Regions from separate parts of the Paenibacillus sp. LX16 genome, predicted to be linked through region 1. Evidence: predicted binding sites of a transcription regulator. Region 1 holds the regulator's gene; the other holds the start of a gene.
The links. The regulator CtsR, encoded in region 1, represses protease genes until heat stress. The targets are predictions, from matches to a motif close to ATGGTCAATAAAGGTCAAACA.

Region 1 (13,252 bases):
CCGAAAAAACTATGGACTGACAAAGAAGGCGGCGCCAAGATTAAAGTTTATCGTGCTGACTCTGAGCATGATGAGGGCTACTTTATCGCCTCCGAAATTCATAAGAATATTAACGCGGGCAAAACCTATAGCCATCATGCCATTTTGTACCGTACGAATGCTCAGTCTCGGGTTGTCGAGGAAATTTTGATTAAATCGGATATTCCTTACCAGATCGTGGGTGGTATCAAGTTCTATGATCGTAAAGAAATTAAGGATTTACTGGCGTATCTTCGCCTGCTCTCCAATCCTGACGACGACATCAGCTTGATCCGAATCATTAATGTGCCAAAACGAAGCATCGGAGACACAACCGTCGGCAAATTGCAGGCAGCTGCAGCGGAACGTGGAGTTTCGATTTTCCGTGTCCTTCAAGTTGTAGACGATTTGGGCTTTGCAGGACGTACGCGCAATGCGTTGGTAGAGTTTTACGATATGATCGAAGGTTTAAGTCGGATGGTAGACTACCTGTCGGTTACCGAGTTAACAGAAAAAATGCTGGAAACCACCCAATATCGATTGGAGCTGCAAAACGAGAATACACTCGAGTCACGCTCGCGTTTGGAGAATATTGATGAGTTCCTGTCGGTAACCATGGAATTTGAAAAAGGAGCGGAAGACAAGTCACTCGTTTCCTTCCTGACCGACCTTGCGCTAATTGCCGATATTGATTCTATGAATGACGATGAAGAAGAGCAAAGCGATGCGGTTGTATTGATGACCATGCATAGCGCCAAAGGACTGGAGTTTCCCATCGTATTTATTGTCGGTATGGAGGAGGGAGTATTCCCTCATAGTCGTGCCTTTCTGGATAACGAAGAGCTGGAGGAAGAGCGCAGATTGGCGTATGTCGGGATTACCCGTGCAGAGGAGCAACTGTTCCTTACATGCGCACAGATGCGCACTCTGTTTGGCCGCACCACAGCTAACCCGCCTTCCCGCTTTCTCGAAGAGATTCCGGACGAGTTAAAAGAGGATACGATCATCAAACGTGACCGCTACCGTCGTTCAGGCAATGTAGGCGGATCTTATGGTGGGCGCGGACTGAATAAAGGTAGTGGCAGCAACTTTAGTGGAGAACGCTCGTTTGATACGATGAGCCGTAGTGGTTCGTCCGCTTCCGCGTCACCCCGAGTAACAGTAACGACATCTTCATCCACGAAACCCACTCCGGCTGCTTCGGCAGGAGGTCCCTCCATTTTTGCTGCTGGAGACAAGGTACAGCATGGTAAATGGGGGATTGGAACTATTGTAGCTGTAAAAGGGACGGGCAATGATATGGAGCTTCAAATTGCTTTCCCGGCTCCAGTAGGGGTTAAACGACTGTTAGCTGGCTTTGCACCGATTACAAAAGTAGAATAAATCTCAAACATCATTAAATCTCGAACCTCATGAGTGGCAGCTTGGCTTAGGGCCTCTGCCCTGATGAAGTTCCCGGAGGGATACGCCTGCATGAACCCAATGCACAGGATGGAGCAGCTTGTTGCTGAACTGAACACATATAACTATCATTACTACACACTGGATGAACCCAAGATCAGCGACAAAGAATATGATGTGCTTTATGACGAGCTGGTAGCGCTTGAACAGACGAGCGGCCTTGTGCTGCCGGATTCGCCGACACAGCGTGTGGGCGGGGAGTTACTCAAAGGGTTCACACCGCATCGCCACCTTGCCCCATTATGGAGCCTTGATAAAGCTCAGAATATGGAACAGCTACGTGCATGGAACACGCGTGTCGTGAAGCTGGTCAATGATTACAATACCAAGAACCCGGAGCAGCCTTTGCCATCTCCAGGCTATGCGATAGAACTTAAATTTGATGGTCTAACGCTGAATCTGACGTATACTGATGGACAGCTGGTACAGGCTTCTACCCGCGGTAATGGTGTGGTGGGTGAGGGGATATTGGCACAGGTGAAGACGATTAAATCCGTGCCACTTACAATTCCTTTCCGAGATGGAACTATTGAAGTACAGGGAGAAGGGATAATGAATCTCTCTGTATTGTCCAAATATAATGAGACTGCCGTGGACCCTCTTAAAAATGCACGCAACGCCGCAGCTGGCGCTTTGCGTAACTTGAATCCCAAAGTGACAGCAGAACGGCGATTGAATGCATTTTTCTACAATGTGGGCTATGCAGACCGTATTCAGTTTAACAGCCACCAGGAAATGATGACTTTCCTGCGTGAAAACCATTTTAAGGTAAACCCTTACCTGACTTACTTTGATAATTTTGAAGATGTAATGGAGCAACTGATTGAGATTGAAGAATCTCGTGCCGGATTGGATTACCTCATAGATGGGGCAGTATTGAAAATTACAGATATGCGCACACGTGAGGCTCTCGGGTATACCGATAAATTCCCACGCTGGGCGGTGGCCTATAAGTTCGAAGCCGAGGAAACGACAACGGTGCTTAACTCGGTTGAGTGGAATGTAGGACGAACCGGTAAAATCACCCCACTAGCAAGGGTAGAGCCGGTAGAGCTGGCGGGAGTCACTGTACAAAATTGTACACTGAACAATGCTGGTGACATCGAGCGCAAAAACCTGAAGTTTGCTTTGGGTGCACGTGTGTTTATCCGTCGCTCAAACGATGTCATTCCGGAGATATTAGGAAAGGTAACATCTGAGAACGACGGAGAGGAAATTGTCGTACCAGATCATTGTCCAGCCTGCGGGTTTCCGTTGCAGCAGCGAGGTGCCCATTTGTTTTGCGACAATAAGCTGGGGTGTAAACCACAAATTGTCGCTCGTATTTCCCATTTTGCTTCACGTGATGCTATGGATATTGAGACATTCAGCGACAAAACGGCCATACAGCTGCATGACGAACTGGAAGTGCGCGAGCCTGCGGATTTGTATACACTTCAATATGATGATCTTGTAAAGTTGGAGCGGTTTGGTGAGAAAAAGGCCAGTAACCTCTTGGCGGCACTAGAAAAGAGTAAAGAGAGGGATTTGGCTTCTTTCCTTTATGCTCTGGGTATACCGAATACCGGTAAAGCGACAACACGCATGTTGGCTGAACACTACCGTGATTTGCACAAGACGATGTCTGCTACGGTGGAAGAACTGATAGAACTACCGGATGTGGGCGGGATTGTAGCCGAAAGCATTGTTGCTTTCTTTGCAGATCCATTTACTCAGGCGGGAATTGAAAAGATGTTGTCTCTAGGGGTGAAAGCTCAGGCCCCTGAAGCTCCACAAGAGAAGAAGACAGACAGCTTTTTCAGTGGCAAAACAGTCGTGCTTACAGGTACCTTGCATCAGCTTACGCGTGACGAAGCTGCATCCAAGCTGGAGGAGCTGGGAGCCAAAGTGGCCGGATCTGTATCGAAAAAGACGGATCTAGTCATAGCTGGTGAAAAGGCTGGGAGTAAGCTGGCTAAGGCCCAACAGCTCGGAATTGACACCATAGAAGATGAGGATGAATTTATCAGACTGCTGGAACAAGAATAAATAGTTTTGCAATGAGTACAGTCATTCCGCTCTGGGGCGGGGTGGCTGCCTTATTATCTGTTGTATAGTAGGAAATAAAATAGATATAAATAAATGCTTGCTAAATAACTTTAGGCATGATATATTATTAGACGTTGCTTTGAGAATATCGTTTCTTGAAGTGAGGTTACTGAAAAGATAATCAAAAAAAGATTTGACAAGAAAGTAACCAACATGATATGATCTAATTCCTGGCTCGTTGAACGAACGAGAACAGACAAGTTCTTTGAAAACTGAACAAATGGATGATGAAATAAAGATTTCTTCTTTTATAAAGAAGAATCGCTAGCATTAAAAATGAGCTTATCGCTCTTTCTATAAACCAACTTCGGTTGGTCTTTAATGGAGAGTTTGATCCTGGCTCAGGACGAACGCTGGCGGCGTGCCTAATACATGCAAGTCGAGCGGGGTTTTTTAGAAGCTTGCTTCTAAAAAACCTAGCGGCGGACGGGTGAGTAACACGTAGGCAACCTGCCCACAAGACAGGGATAACTACCGGAAACGGTAGCTAATACCCGATACATCCTTTTCCTGCATGGGAGAAGGAGGAAAGATGGAGCAATCTGTCACTTGTGGATGGGCCTGCGGCGCATTAGCTAGTTGGTGGGGTAAAGGCCTACCAAGGCGACGATGCGTAGCCGACCTGAGAGGGTGATCGGCCACACTGGGACTGAGACACGGCCCAGACTCCTACGGGAGGCAGCAGTAGGGAATCTTCCGCAATGGGCGAAAGCCTGACGGAGCAACGCCGCGTGAGTGATGAAGGTTTTCGGATCGTAAAGCTCTGTTGCCAGGGAAGAACGTCTTGTAGAGTAACTGCTACAAGAGTGACGGTACCTGAGAAGAAAGCCCCGGCTAACTACGTGCCAGCAGCCGCGGTAATACGTAGGGGGCAAGCGTTGTCCGGAATTATTGGGCGTAAAGCGCGCGCAGGCGGCTCTTTAAGTCTGGTGTTTAATCCCGAGGCTCAACTTCGGGTCGCACTGGAAACTGGGGAGCTTGAGTGCAGAAGAGGAGAGTGGAATTCCACGTGTAGCGGTGAAATGCGTAGAGATGTGGAGGAACACCAGTGGCGAAGGCGACTCTCTGGGCTGTAACTGACGCTGAGGCGCGAAAGCGTGGGGAGCAAACAGGATTAGATACCCTGGTAGTCCACGCCGTAAACGATGAATGCTAGGTGTTAGGGGTTTCGATACCCTTGGTGCCGAAGTTAACACATTAAGCATTCCGCCTGGGGAGTACGGTCGCAAGACTGAAACTCAAAGGAATTGACGGGGACCCGCACAAGCAGTGGAGTATGTGGTTTAATTCGAAGCAACGCGAAGAACCTTACCAGGTCTTGACATCCCTCTGACCGGTCTAGAGATAGGCCTTTCCTTCGGGACAGAGGAGACAGGTGGTGCATGGTTGTCGTCAGCTCGTGTCGTGAGATGTTGGGTTAAGTCCCGCAACGAGCGCAACCCTTATGCTTAGTTGCCAGCAGGTCAGGCTGGGCACTCTAAGCAGACTGCCGGTGACAAACCGGAGGAAGGTGGGGATGACGTCAAATCATCATGCCCCTTATGACCTGGGCTACACACGTACTACAATGGCCGGTACAACGGGAAGCGAAATCGCGAGGTGGAGCCAATCCTAGAAAAGCCGGTCTCAGTTCGGATTGTAGGCTGCAACTCGCCTACATGAAGTCGGAATTGCTAGTAATCGCGGATCAGCATGCCGCGGTGAATACGTTCCCGGGTCTTGTACACACCGCCCGTCACACCACGAGAGTTTACAACACCCGAAGTCGGTGGGGTAACCCGCAAGGGAGCCAGCCGCCGAAGGTGGGGTAGATGATTGGGGTGAAGTCGTAACAAGGTAGCCGTATCGGAAGGTGCGGCTGGATCACCTCCTTTCTATGGAGAATCGTTTCCTGCAATGGAAACATTCAAATATGAAGCGTAAGCTTCAAAAATCATCATTCCATTTGTTCAGTTTTGATGGAACTTGTGAGGGGCCATAGCTCAGCTGGGAGAGCGCCTGCCTTGCACGCAGGAGGTCAGCGGTTCGATCCCGCTTGGCTCCACCAATTACAATTTCATCTTAAACTGTATGAGAATCGTTAACTCTTCGGAGATTGACTGATAATCAAACTGATTTGCACCTTGAAAACTGGATACCGAAACGAAATTGCGTTTTAGAATATTCCTTTAAGCTGATCTTGTGTAAACAAGTGAAATAAAGGTAGCTGCCTTGAATTTCATTCACACGTAAATGTTGAACCGAAATTCAAAGCGAATCGTATTTGCGATGTAAATACTAGGTTAAGCTACAAAGAGCACACGGAGGATGCCTAGGCGCCAGGAGCCGACGAAGGACGTGGCGAACAACGATAAGGCCTCGGGGAGCTGTAAGCAAGCTTTGATCCGGGGATGTCCGAATGGGGAAACCCGGCTGTCTTCATCGACAGTCACTTTCTGCTGAATACATAGGCAGAATAGAGGCAGACCAGGGGAACTGAAACATCTAAGTACCCTGAGGAAGAGAAAACAATAGTGATTCCGTCAGTAGCGGCGAGCGAACGCGGATTAGCCCAAACCAAGGAGCTTGCTCCTTGGGGTTGTGGGACGTCTCACATGGAGTTACAAAGGAACCGGTTAGATGAAGAGGTCTGGAAAGGCCCGCCAGAGAAGGTAAAAGCCCTGTAGTTCAAAACTGGTTCCCTCCGAGACGGATCCCGAGTAGTGCGGGGCACGTGAAACCCCGTATGAATCCGGCAGGACCATCTGCCAAGGCTAAATACTCCCTGGCGACCGATAGTGAAGCAGTACCGTGAGGGAAAGGTGAAAAGCACCCCGGAAGGGGAGTGAAATAGATCCTGAAACCGTGTGCTTACAAGAAGTCAGAGCCCTATTTATGGGTGATGGCGTGCCTTTTGTAGAATGAACCGGCGAGTTACGTTCCCGTGCAAGGTTAAGGTGAAGAGCTGAAGCCGCAGCGAAAGCGAGTCTGAATAGGGCGAATGAGTACGTGGACGTAGACCCGAAACCGGGTGATCTACCCCTGTCCAGGGTGAAGGTGCGGTAACACGCACTGGAGGCCCGAACCCACGCATGTTGAAAAATGCGGGGATGAGGTGGGGGTAGCGGAGAAATTCCAATCGAACCCGGAGATAGCTGGTTCTCCCCGAAATAGCTTTAGGGCTAGCCTCGGAAAAAAGAATCGTGGAGGTAGAGCACTGATTGGGTGCGGGGCCCGCAAGGGTTACCAAGCTCAGTCAAACTCCGAATGCCATAGATTTAGTTCCGGGAGTCAGACAGTGAGTGCTAAGATCCATTGTCGAAAGGGAAACAGCCCAGACCATCAGCTAAGGTCCCCAAGTGTGTGTTAAGTGGGAAAGGATGTGGAGTTGCACAGACAACCAGGATGTTGGCTTAGAAGCAGCCACCATTGAAAGAGTGCGTAATAGCTCACTGGTCGAGTGACTCTGCGCCGAAAATGTAACGGGGCTAAACACACCACCGAAGCTATGGCTTGATGCTTGCATCAGGGGTAGGGGAGCGTTGAATGCGGGTTGAAGGTGTACCGTAAGGAGCGCTGGACTGCATTCAAGTGAGAATGCCGGTATGAGTAACGAAAAGATCTGTGAGAATCAGATCCGCCGAAAGCCTAAGGGTTCCTGAGGAAGGTTCGTCCGCTCAGGGTAAGTCGGGACCTAAGGCGAGGCCGATAGGCGTAGTCGAAGGACAACAGGTCGAAATTCCTGTACCACCGTAATCCGTTATGAGCAATGGGGTGACGCAGTAGGGTAGTGACGCGGACTGATGGATGTCCGTCTAAGCAGTGAGGCTGGTGTGTAGGCAAATCCGCACATCGTAAGGCTGGGCTGTGATGGGGAGCGAAAATTATAGTAGCGAAGGTCATGATCTCAGACTGCCAAGAAAAGCCTCTAGCCAGGAGAAGGTGCCCGTACCGCAAACCGACACAGGTAGGCGAGAAGAGAATTCTAAGGCGCGCGGAAGAACTCTCGTTAAGGAACTCGGCAAAATGACCCCGTAACTTCGGGAGAAGGGGTGCCTCGGTAGGGTGAATAGCCCGAGGGGGCCGCAGTGAAAAGGCCCAAGCGACTGTTTAGCAAAAACACAGGTCTGTGCGAAGCCGCAAGGCGAAGTATACGGGCTGACGCCTGCCCGGTGCTGGAAGGTTAAGGGGAGTGGTAAGCCTTCGGGCGAAGCTATGAACCGAAGCCCCAGTAAACGGCGGCCGTAACTATAACGGTCCTAAGGTAGCGAAATTCCTTGTCAGGTAAATTCTGACCCGCACGAATGGCGTAACGACTTGGGCGCTGTCTCAACGAGAGATCCGGTGAAATTTTAATACCTGTGAAGATGCAGGTTACCCGCGACAAGACGGAAAGACCCCATGGAGCTTTACTGCAGCTTGATATTGAATTTGGGTACGATCTGTACAGGATAGGTGGGAGCCGTAGAATCTTGAGCGCCAGCTTGAGAGGAGGCATCCTTGGGATACCACCCTGATCGTATCTAGGTTCTAACTTGGTACCGTGAACCGGTGCGAGGACAGTGTCAGGTGGGCAGTTTGACTGGGGCGGTCGCCTCCTAAAGAGTAACGGAGGCGCCCCAAGGTTCCCTCAGAATGGTTGGAAATCATTCGAAGAGTGCAAAGGCAGAAGGGAGCTTGACTGCGAGACCTACAAGTCGAGCAGGGACGAAAGTCGGGCTTAGTGATCCGGTGGTACCGCATGGAAGGGCCATCGCTCAACGGATAAAAGCTACCCTGGGGATAACAGGCTTATCTCCCCCAAGAGTCCACATCGACGGGGAGGTTTGGCACCTCGATGTCGGCTCATCGCATCCTGGGGCTGAAGTAGGTCCCAAGGGTTGGGCTGTTCGCCCATTAAAGCGGTACGCGAGCTGGGTTCAGAACGTCGTGAGACAGTTCGGTCCCTATCTGTCGTGGGCGTAGGAAATTTGAGAGGAGCTGTCCTTAGTACGAGAGGACCGGGATGGACGTACCGCTGGTGTACCAGTTGTTCCGCCAGGAGCACCGCTGGGTAGCTATGTACGGAAGGGATAAGCGCTGAAAGCATCTAAGCGTGAAGCCCCCCTCAAGATGAGATTTCCCAATTAGTAAGACCCCTTGAAGACGACGAGGTAGATAGGTTGGGGGTGGAAGTGCAGTAATGCATGGAGCTGACCAATACTAATCGGTCGAGGGCTTATCCTAAAATAAGACGCAAATAAGTTTCGGGTCCAGTTTTCAGGGTGTAACCTTGAAGGTATGTAGAAATACATACAACAAGCGCATGGCTATTCATTCACACGATAAGTGATGAACCGAATAACCGTACGGAAGAATTTGCACAGCAAATTCATGTTTGGTGGCGATAGCGGAGGGGTTCCACACGTACCCATCCCGAACACGACCGTTAAGCCCTCCAGCGCCGATGGTACTTGGACCGCAGGGTCCTGGGAGAGTAGGACGTCGCCAAGCAAAAGTGAAAAGGATGATAATCTCACTGAGATTATCATCCTTTTTTTTATGTTTTTAAAGTGAAAAGGATGATAATCTCACTGAGATTATCATCCTTTTTTTTATGTTTTTTTGGATGACCACCTGTTTCTAAGGTTGACAGAGAGAATGGGGTTTGCCACACTCTAAGTGTGTAATCTTTTTTATGGATGTCCAAGTATACGAGCGAGGTGATGAAGATATGGAGATCAGACAATTACAGCGTGAGGAATTTGAAGCGGCTATTGAATTATCTCAATATGCATTTCAGTTTACAATGTCCCTAGAGGATCTGGAAAAGGCCAAGAAGAAATTCAAACCAGAACAAACATGGGGAATATTCGACGGACATGACTTAAATGCTAAACTGACTTTGTTACCGCTTCAGGTATACATAAACGGTCAGGTTTTTGATATGGGGGGCATTGCTGGTGTGGCAACATGGCCAGAAAAACGTCGCGGAGGCATGGTATCACGTTTATTGACGCATGCACTTGAAGAGATGAAGTCTGCGGGACAAAGCCTTTCTTTTTTGCATCCATTCTCCTTTGCCTTCTATCGTAAATTTGGATGGGAAACGTATACAGAGTACAAAAAATACGTCATTCCCATTGAAAAATTCCCTGCAAAACTTAAAACAGAGGGTACAGTCAAACGCGGTGTAAAAAATATTTTAGAACTGGACCAAGTGTATCAAGCGTATGTATCTCGTTATAATGGCACGCTGGTACGAGATAAGGAATGGTGGCAAGAGCGGATTTTAAATGAGAACTATCGAACTGTGGTATATTACTCAGAAACAAGAGATCCTCAGGGATATGCACTATACAAAATTGAAGATAAACAGTTGAATTGTGATGAGTTGGTATATGAAAATGAGACGGCTCGTCGGGCTTTATGGACTTATTTTGCAAATCATGACTCAATGATAACCCAAGGCAAATTTATTTACGTTCCAGCAGATGACAATTTACCATTTTTACTCGATGATCCACGAATTCAACAGGAAACTGTGCCTTATTTTATGGGTCGTATTGTGGATGCAGCTGCTTTTATAGAAAGGTACCCTTTTGAACAGATTGGAGAGGAAACAAGTTTAACCTTAAATCTGACTGATCGGTATGCTCCATGGAATGATGGATTATGGAGATTAACGATTACGACGAAAGGGCAAGGGCATCTGGAGAGAGTGAATAAAAGCATTTCATCTGAAAACGCCATAGTAGCTGACTTGAAACTTGGGATTCAGTCACTGACGACTCTGATGCTTGGCTATCAGCAGGCTGATGATCTGTATAAGTGGGGGCGTATTGAAGGTAGCAGTGAGTCTGTGTCTGCCCTTAAACGTGTAATACCGGTAAAACAAACGTTCTTATTGGATTTTTTCTGATAAAGGCCCATTTAGTTGTTCTTAGGCTCCATCTTTCAGGGAACATAACTTGTGTGGTTATTGTAATTTTCAAAACTCTTTCTGTAATGGGAAGAGTTTTTTTAGGGTATTGTATAAAACATAATTAGATTGCGAAAAATGGTATTGACCCCTTGGCAAAAATGAATAATGTGCTATAATATGAATATAGTCAAAGAAAGTCAAAGTCAATCAAGCCTCGTGTAATGCTGTAGAAGTATTATGCTGATGGATTGGCCGTATAAAGTATTTTGATAGTAAAGAAGTAAATGAGGATCGAAATGATTTGCGTATAGTTAGGAGCTGACTCTTATGAACATAAGAGAAGTGTATGATTAATCGCAAATAAAGGCCACACTAGAGACAAAACGGTACAATTCCACTGGATGTAGAACAGGCAATAGCCTAAATACAGCTTAGATTCGTGACTTTACCGTTTGGTTAAGTTCAATATACGGCGGACTCTGTGGAGCGTGAAATGTACTTGAATACTTGCGTTTCCGTTAGTGGAGGATGATGAAATGCGCAATGTTTCCGATATTATTGAACAATATTTGAAGAGTATATTGCTGGAAAGTCCCCAAGGTTTAGTGGAGATTCAGCGCAATGATCTGGCTGACCGCTTTTCCTGCGTGCCGTCGCAAATTAATTATGTAATTAGCACTCGGTTTACGCTGGAAAAAGGCTATGTGGTGGAAAGTAAACGCGGTGGTGGGGGCTACATTCGTATTCAGCGAATTCAGCTGCCTGCGCAGCATGCCATCCATACACATCTTCATCAGAGCATTGGGGAGGAAATTAGCCAATCGGCAGCAGAAGGACTGATTTATCAGTTAGAGGAAGCCCATTTTTTAAGCAAAAGGGAAGCTAGTCTAATGAAGGCTGCTTTATCGAGGGATACATTATTGCTGAAGCTCCCCTATCGTGATCAACTGCGAGCCAGATTGCTTAAGGCTATGCTGATTTCGTTGCTGGCGACCAAATAGTGTGTGAATAGAGACTAACGTTTGGATGTAGGGGTTGGTATAAATCCTGACATTGAAGGAGGTGCTTTTATGCTGTGCCAAGAATGTAATATGCGGCCGGCAACTTTGCATTTCACCAAAATTGTGAATGGCGAAAAGACAGAGTTTCATATTTGTGAGACGTGTGCCAAGGAAAAAGGGGAGATGATCCCTGGAACACCTAACGGCTTTTCGATTCATAGCTTGTTGTCGGGGATGCTGGATTTTGACTCCAGCACAAAGAGCCAATCTCCAGGGCACGGTAGTCCGCAGAACCTGCAATGCAAGGACTGTGGTATGACCTATGCACAGTTTAGTAAGCTGGGACGTTTCGGATGCCCGTCGTGCTACCAATATTTTGATAGTCGTTTGGACCCTCTGTTCAAGCGTGTGCATGGCAGTACGAATCATGTTGGTAAAGTTCCGGTTCGCACTGGAGGCCGACTGAAGGTTAAACGGCAAATTGACGATTTGAAAAAAGAAATGCAACAGCATATTGTACAGGAAGAATTCGAATCAGCAGCTGAGCTTAGGGATCAAATCAGAAAGCTTGAAAAAGAAATGACTGAAGAGTAAAGTTTGTGAAGAGTAGGAGGGATGCGTAATGCCCAATATTCGGTTTACGGAGAAGCCGCTAAGTGACTGGATGCGTGGTGATGCTGCGGATTCGGAGATTGTCATTAGCAGCCGGGTGAGAATTGCGCGTAACTTGCAGCATCTGCCTTTTCCCATGCTTGCTACCAATCAGCAGTCGGAAGAAGTACTTCAACGCTTGACGGATATCCTTCAGTATGATGATTTAGGCGGTTTTGGTACTTTTCATACGTTGAAAATATCCGAGTTGGATGAGATCGACAAGCAGGTGCTGGTTGAGAAGCATTTGATTAGTCCTAATTTGGCGAACGAATCTCGTAACGGTGCTGTTTTAATTAGCGATGATGAATCGGTTAGTGTTATGATAAACGAAGAGGATCATCTGCGTATCCAGTGCTTATATCCGGGATGTCAGGTTAGGGAAGCTTGGGAACGCGCTATGATTATTGATGATGCATTTGAAGCGCATGTTGATTATGCATTTGATGATCGGAGAGGTTTTCTGACCAGTTGTCCGACGAATGTCGGCACAGGTATGAGAGCTTCGGTGATGATGCATTTGCCCGCATTAGTCATGACTCATCAAATCAATCGTATATTGTCTGCTGTTTCACAGGTAGGCCTTACAGTTCGCGGCATTTACGGTGAAGGCAGCGAAGCGGTCGGAAATTTGTTTCAGGTATCTAATCAGATTACACTGGGACAAACCGAAGCGGAAATTATTGAGAATCTTCATGGCGTGGTGCTACAAATTATTGAGCACGAGCGTTCTGCCAGAGAACGGCTGATGAATGAATCTATGCTGCGAATTACAGATCGGGTGATGCGTTCATTCGGTATTTTGTCATATGCAGCGGTGTTGGATTCCAAGGAGGCTGCACAGCGTCTGTCGGATGTACGTCTCGGCGTAGATTTGGGAATTTTGGAGCGTCCTTCCACCGCAGCGATGAATGAGCTGAATGTGATGACACAACCCGGATTCCTGCAAAAAAGCTTTGGAGATAAAATGAATACCGGTGAGCGCGATATGTACCGGGCGAAGCTGATCCGGCAAAAATTAGGCACAACCCTTTAATATATAGAATGATCTGAAATACACACTGTGGAGGTGCAGGATATATGATGTTTGGAAGATTTACGGAACGTGCACAGAAAGTGCTTGCTTTGGCTCAGGAAGAAGCTGTTCGAT
Region 2 (6,688 bases), 930 kb from region 1:
TGTGCAGCCTGATCCTTAGCCAAACCAGCAAAAGCTGCTACAGTTTGCACTTTTACAACCTCTTTGGTTTGTCCAGCTTCACGATCTTCCAGCTTTTCGCCTACACACACGATTGGAGTCAGGCCATGACGGAATGCTGCATGAACCTTTTTGTTCACCGTTTCGTCTGTTTCATTAAAATATTCACGACGCTCGGAGTGTCCGATCACAACGTAGTCCACGCCCAGATCTTTCAGCATTCCACCGCTAATTTCACCTGTAAATGCACCATCTTCTGCAAAGTGCAGGTTTTGCGCGCCAATTTTAATAGACGTGCCTTTTACTGCTTCAACCAGAGCAGGAAGATTCGTAAATGGTGCGCAAATCACGCTTTCCACTCCTGCAACCTCTGCTTTGCCTTTGATCTCTTCGATGAAAGTTTTAGCTTCTGGTACGGTTTTAAACATCTTCCAGTTACCCGCGATAATCGGTGTTCTCAATGGTTTCAACTCCTAACTATTAGGTGCCCTAAAGCTTTATTTAGTGCGTTTGATTATTTATCGTTCAGTGCAACAACACCCGGAAGTGCTTTGCCTTCCATAAATTCCAAGGATGCGCCGCCGCCAGTGGAGATATGATCCATTTTGTCAGCCAAGTGGAATTTTTCAGCCGCAGCTGCAGAATCACCGCCACCAATGATGGTGTATGCTTCTGTTGTTGCGCAAGCTTCCGCTACTTCACGAGTACCACCAGCGAAAGGCTCGATTTCAAATACGCCCATTGGTCCGTTCCATACAACCAGTTTGGAGTTTTTGATCACATCTGCATAGATTTTACGTGTTTTTGGTCCGATGTCCACGCCTTCCCAATCTGCAGGAATGCCGTCGATATCCACAATGTCTGTGTTCGCCGTAGCGCTGAAATCGTCAGACACAACAATATCAACCGGAAGATAGAAGTTTTTGCCGAGCTTCTTCGCTTTTTCGATAAATCCAAGAGCTACGTCCAGTTTGGATTCATCCAGCAAAGATTGACCCACTTCATGACCTTGAGCTTTGAAGAATGTATAAGTCAAACCGCCACCAATGATTACGTTATCTGCAATGTTCAGCAGGTTGTCGATCACGTCGATTTTGTCTTTTACTTTGGAACCGCCGATAATGGCTGTAAAAGGACGGTCTGGATTCGACAGAGCTTTACCAATGACAGACAATTCTCTTTCCATCAGCAGGCCGGAAACAGCTGGAAGAATATGAGCGATACCTTCAGTGGAAGCATGAGCACGGTGTGCCGCACCAAATGCGTCATTTACGAAAACGTCGGCCAGTTCAGCAAATTGCTTCGCCAATTCAGGATCATTCTTTTCTTCTCCTGCATAAAAACGTACATTTTCAAGCAACAGCACGTCGCCGTTTTGCAGTTCAGCCACTTTCGCTTTAACAGCTTCGCCTACCGATTCGTCCACTTTAACTACTGGCTTTTTCAGCAGTTCAGACAAACGTACGCCGACAGGAGTCAGACGCATGGATTCAACAACCTGACCTTTTGGACGTCCAAAGTGACTCGCCAAAATAACTTTTGCACCTTTTTCAATCAGGTAGTTAATGGTTGGCAAGGTTTCACGAATACGCTTGTCATCCGTAATTTTACCGTCCTCAACCGGAACGTTAAAATCTACACGAACAAACACCCGTTTTCCATTCAGTTCTATATCACGTACGCTCTTTTTATTCATCTCCATATTCCTCCGCACCCTTATAATTTTACGAAACAGGAATTTAAGGCACATTTGATATATAAAGAGCGGAAACAATAACCTGTTTCCGCTCTATGTTATTGCTCAATAAGACTGTTCTTATTTAGCCAGTTTTGCGAAGTATTCCAACGTGCGGATCAATTGTGCAGTATAAGACATTTCGTTGTCATACCAAGCTACAGTTTTCACCAGTTGTTTGTCGCCAACAGTCAGAACTTTAGTTTGAGTTGCATCAAACAAAGAACCGAAAGTGATACCTTTGATGTCGGAAGAAACGATTTGATCTTCAGTGTATCCAAAAGTATCAGGATCGGAAGCTTCTTTCATCGCTGCGTTGATTTCTTCAGCAGTTACGTTTTTCTCCAGAACTGTTACCAGCTCAGTCAGGGAACCAGTTGCTACTGGAACACGTTGAGCCGCGCCATCCAGTTTACCTTTCAGCTCAGGAATTACCAGACCGATGGCTTTTGCAGCACCAGTTGTGTTAGGAATGATGTTTTCAGCTGCTGCGCGAGCACGACGGAAGTCACCTTTAGCATGTGGAGCATCCAAAGTGTTTTGGTCGCCAGTGTAAGCGTGAATTGTAGTCATCAAACCTTCGATGATACCGAATTTGTCTTGCAGTGTTTTAGCCATAGGAGCCAGGCAGTTTGTTGTGCAAGAAGCACCGGAGATTACAGTTTCAGTACCGTCCAGAATTTCATGGTTTACGTTATAAACGACAGTTTTCATGTCGCCAGTAGCTGGAGCGGAGATAACAACTTTTTTAGCGCCGCCTTTCAAATGTTTCTCAGCAGCTTCTTTAGTTGTGAAGAAACCTGTGCATTCCAGAACGATGTCTACACCCAGGTCTCCCCAAGGCAGTTCTTCAGGATTGCGGTTAGCCAAAACTTTAACTTCTTTACCGTTTACTTTGAAGAAGCCGTCATGTACTTCTACTTCTCCTTGGAAAGTACCTTGTGTTGTATCATATTTCAACAAATGTGCCAACATTTTGGAATCTGTCAAGTCATTGATTGCTACTACTTCAATACCTTCCACGTTTTGAATCCGGCGGAAAGCAAGGCGTCCAATACGTCCGAAACCGTTAATACCAACTTTAACTGTCATGAGTGAGTTCCTCCCAAAGTTCGTTTAGTTTAGTTTTATATATTCAAGACAGACCCGAAAGCCTGTCAAGACAACACCATTCATAAATCCATATTAACCATTTAAATAATGACTTACAATCTCGGCAGCAGCGCCTTCGTCGGTGACTAGAATGTCTTCTTGCCCGAAACGCAGTACCGCATGAATAGCGGCCGCCTTGCTCTTGCCTCCAGCTACACCTAGAACCGTATCGGTACGCCTAATGTCCTCCAATCGGAGTCCAAGCGTCAGCATTCTGTGAACAACGACGCCATCTTCGTTAAAGTAGTAGCCAAACGATTCGGCAACGGCCCCCTCACTGCTGATCTGGGCAAAGGTTTCGGGATCAAGTTTACGTCTATGTGCCATCGCTATGGCGTTGCCTATCCCGTGAATGATGATACGACTCTCGCGAATCAGGTTCAATATATCCTGAATGTTCGTATCTTCAAGCAAGGAGTTGTAAGCATGATTGCTGAGCAAATCCGGTACATGGAGCAGACGGTATTGAGCGCCTACCTTGCGAGCCATTGTGGAAGCAATTGTGTTGGCCTGCATTTCCATGCTTTCTCCCAAACCCCCGCGTGCCGGTACAAACCACCCACCCTTAAGCGGGCCATTAGAAGGTAGTGCCAGTTGTTCCGCCACGTCGGCAATCGTCGTGCCACCTGTTACAGCGACCACATCCTCGTCGTCCATAACACTCAGCAACGCTTTTGCTCCAGCGCGCCCCAGCTCCTGCTTTGTTAACGGAGAAGCATCCGAATCCCCTGGAACGACAACCACCTTCCTCAAACCATAGGCTTGACGAATCTGGTCCTCCAATTGGGACAGGCCGAACAAGTTGTTCGCAATCGGCTCCAGCTGTTCCAGCAGATCCAGTCCTGCTTTGCTCACCTTCATGCCTACACTCTCAATCTCAATTAGCCCCTGAGCTTTAAGAAGATCGGTTTCGGCGCGCAACACGCGCTCGGTCATGTTCAGTGAAGCTGCCAGCGTTCTGCGTCCAACAACATCGGACAGCATAATCTGATGCAGGATCGTGTACCTTTTTTTCAAAACATCCATGAGGTCGGGCAGAAGCTGCTTCTGTATTTCTAATATCTTTCGCATGCTTTCCACTCCCGCACACTTCTAAGTTCTGTCTCTAATGCTCTATCTCTAACTGGTCTTAAAACGTCCCGGGATAACTTTTTAAGTCCCACGTATATCTTAACCAATATTTGCTCCACATGCAAGTCTATCTGAACCTATATTTCTCAACCATTTGCCTGAATATGCGCATTTAATAAAAGCTTGCAATTCACTGCTGTATATCATATAATCATCTTTGTTTCCAATTAGCTGTTTAATTAGTTAGTTGTTTGCATTGATTGAACTATGCGCCCGTGGTCCAACGGATATGACGTAGGCCTCCGGAGCCTGAGATCGAGGTTCGATTCCTCGCGGGCGCGCCATTTTTAAATGAACGCATAAATGCTTCTATATAGTGTTTTAACCAATAAGAGCGCTGAGGGCTCTTTTTTTTAATCATTAGTTTGACTTTCTTTGACTTTTTGTTTGAAATTGTTTATCATATGGTTAATACGGTAACAGTTTATAAATAAGGGACGTGTAATCGGCATGTCCACCAAATCCAATAACGATATTTAAGGGAGGTTTTTTGACGTGAGCTATGTTCCTATGGTAGTAGAACAAAGTAACCGCGGCGAACGCGCCTATGACATTTATTCCAGACTGTTGAAGGATCGCATTATTTTGTTAGGCTCGGACGTCAATGACGTTGTAGCCAACTCTATAATTGCGCAAATGCTGTTTTTGGCTGCCGAAGATCCTGAAAAAGATATTCACTTGTATATTAACAGTCCTGGCGGTTCCATTACAGCTGGTATGGCCATTTTCGATACGATGCAATACATTAAACCTGACGTATCTACGATTTGCGTAGGTATGGCGGCTTCCATGGGCGCGTTCTTGCTGAATGCAGGCGCCAAAGGTAAACGTTTTGCTTTGCCAAACAGTGAAATTATGATTCACCAACCACTGGGTGGTGCACAAGGCCAGGCAACGGATATCGAAATCCGCGCACGCCGCATTCTGAAAATGCGTGATAAACTGAACCGCATTCTCGCAGATCGCACAGGCCAACCACTGGAGCGCATTGAAAAAGATACAGACCGTGACTACTTCATGTCTGCTGATGATGCCAAGGAATACGGTATTATTGATAAAGTGCTAACTAGCTCCTCTCCAGAAGGTGTATAAGAGAAGAAATTCGGCTCTCGATAGCTGATAAATGAAAAAGCTGCCCCGGATGTTCTTATCCGAAAGGCAGCTTTTTTGCTTTATTGTTTTTAGGTTATAGACAATTGGACTTGTTTATTTCTACTATTCATTCTGTCCCGCAAAAGGCTTTCCGCCTTGAGGCTGCAATTGACCGAACGAATAGGTAAACTCCGGAATTCCATACGCGTATGGCGCATAATCATACAAATCAAACACAATTGTCACTCCACTGTTCGTTACATAAAAATTCTGATCTGCCGCCAGCTCTTTAAATTTGCCGAATCCTTCGCCAGCCTGAAGCGCATCGATTTTTTTCTTCAAATCAGCATTGAGGAACTTTTTGTAGTTCGGATTTGCCTTCAATACGTCAGACAATTGCAGCAGTTTACCATCAGCGAGCGAGAACGTATATCCTTTACGTGCTGTCATGCCATGTGCGCCACCCGTATACGAGTAATCCTGCATAATCACACTCAGAATACCATCTTTGTTATAGGCAATCGCAAAATCATTTCCGAACTCATACGGTCTTTCTGTTGTAGCCTCTCCCTCAGCCATCATCTTTTTGCCTGCTGCCAATATACCCTCTGCATGCTTTTTAAGCATATTGTTAATGGCCTGTTGAGCCTCAGGATTCAGCTGGCTGCCGCTGATTTGCGGGTACTTAATCTTGTAGGACACCTTCGCATTACTCGAAGCTGGAAGGGTTTGAGACGCAATTGTGATCGAATTTAGCTGGCTTTTACTCAGCGTTACTGTTTTCTGAGCTGCATTCCATTGAGCATCTATGCCTAGATAGTCTTTCAGCAGACTCATAGGAATGTATAGCTTCCCAGCGATCTGTTTGGCATCCATGCTACGTGTATTGATTCCATTGACGTTGACGTAGGCATCCGAGGAAGAAGCCATAATGTAAAGTTTATTGTACCCGCTACCTACAGTATATGTCGCTGTTTTCGCATCATAGCTTACTGGAATCCCCAGGCTGTCACGCAGTGCGGCCACCGGAATCATTGTACTCCCATTCACTTTAACACCTTTAGCGGGCAACGTTTTACCATTCCATTGGATGGCGATTCCCGGTTGCTGTGTTGCCGCTTGCTGCTGTTTGGTCGGTGCTGCCTGGATATAGGAAACGGGAACAGCTGCGACTCCTGCGAAAATCCCTGCTGCCAGCAGTGCTGAACCCCATTTTTTCGTATGCTTACTCATATTAAGTATTCCTCCTGTTATTGATTGTGTTGTCTATGCGTAATAATTACTTTTCTTATTATATCTATACCCTATTGTATGTAGTTTACAATCTGTACACTCTCCGATTTCAATATGTACACCTACTAACCCTTAGCTATGACAGACTCATTACAAAAAGGTTTCGATATACAAAAAGAGCCAGCAAGCCAACCTGCGCATGATGCAGGCGGCTTGTGGCTTCGTTTGATGGCCCGTTTTAGTTCATTTCGTATTGAGCCGATACCTGAACTGTCACTGTTACTTGCCCCGATTGTATCTCTGTCCCGCTACCCGCTACATCCAAGA

Region 2: a site for CtsR is predicted at 4,399-4,419, ahead of clpP (ATP-dependent Clp endopeptidase proteolytic subunit ClpP). Genes of this name have one in related genera too.

What each region holds. Positions count from the first base shown of each region.
Region 1 covers NZ_CP141152.1:5,146,387-5,159,638, reverse strand. Annotated here, with positions in the region: gene pcrA (DNA helicase PcrA) at 1-1,401, shown strand, start outside; gene ligA (NAD-dependent DNA ligase LigA) at 1,492-3,507, shown strand; rRNA gene T3H97_RS23205 (16S ribosomal RNA) at 3,886-5,441, shown strand; tRNA gene T3H97_RS23200 (tRNA-Ala) at 5,539-5,614, shown strand; rRNA gene T3H97_RS23195 (23S ribosomal RNA) at 5,848-8,772, shown strand; rRNA gene rrf (5S ribosomal RNA) at 8,923-9,039, shown strand; gene T3H97_RS23185 (GNAT family N-acetyltransferase) at 9,260-10,447, shown strand; gene T3H97_RS23180 (CtsR family transcriptional regulator) at 10,987-11,451, shown strand; gene T3H97_RS23175 (protein-arginine kinase activator protein McsA) at 11,521-12,045, shown strand; gene T3H97_RS23170 (protein-arginine kinase McsB) at 12,074-13,138, shown strand; gene clpC (ATP-dependent protease ATP-binding subunit ClpC) at 13,183-13,252, shown strand, end outside.
Region 2 covers NZ_CP141152.1:211,503-218,190, reverse strand. Annotated here, with positions in the region: gene tpiA (triose-phosphate isomerase) at 1-479, opposite strand, end outside; gene T3H97_RS00975 (phosphoglycerate kinase) at 533-1,714, opposite strand; gene gap (type I glyceraldehyde-3-phosphate dehydrogenase) at 1,835-2,845, opposite strand; gene T3H97_RS00965 (sugar-binding transcriptional regulator) at 2,939-3,976, opposite strand; tRNA gene T3H97_RS00960 (tRNA-Arg) at 4,246-4,320, shown strand; gene clpP (ATP-dependent Clp endopeptidase proteolytic subunit ClpP) at 4,532-5,128, shown strand; gene T3H97_RS00950 (PdaC/SigV domain-containing protein) at 5,252-6,361, opposite strand; gene T3H97_RS00945 (SIMPL domain-containing protein) at 6,600-6,688, opposite strand, start outside.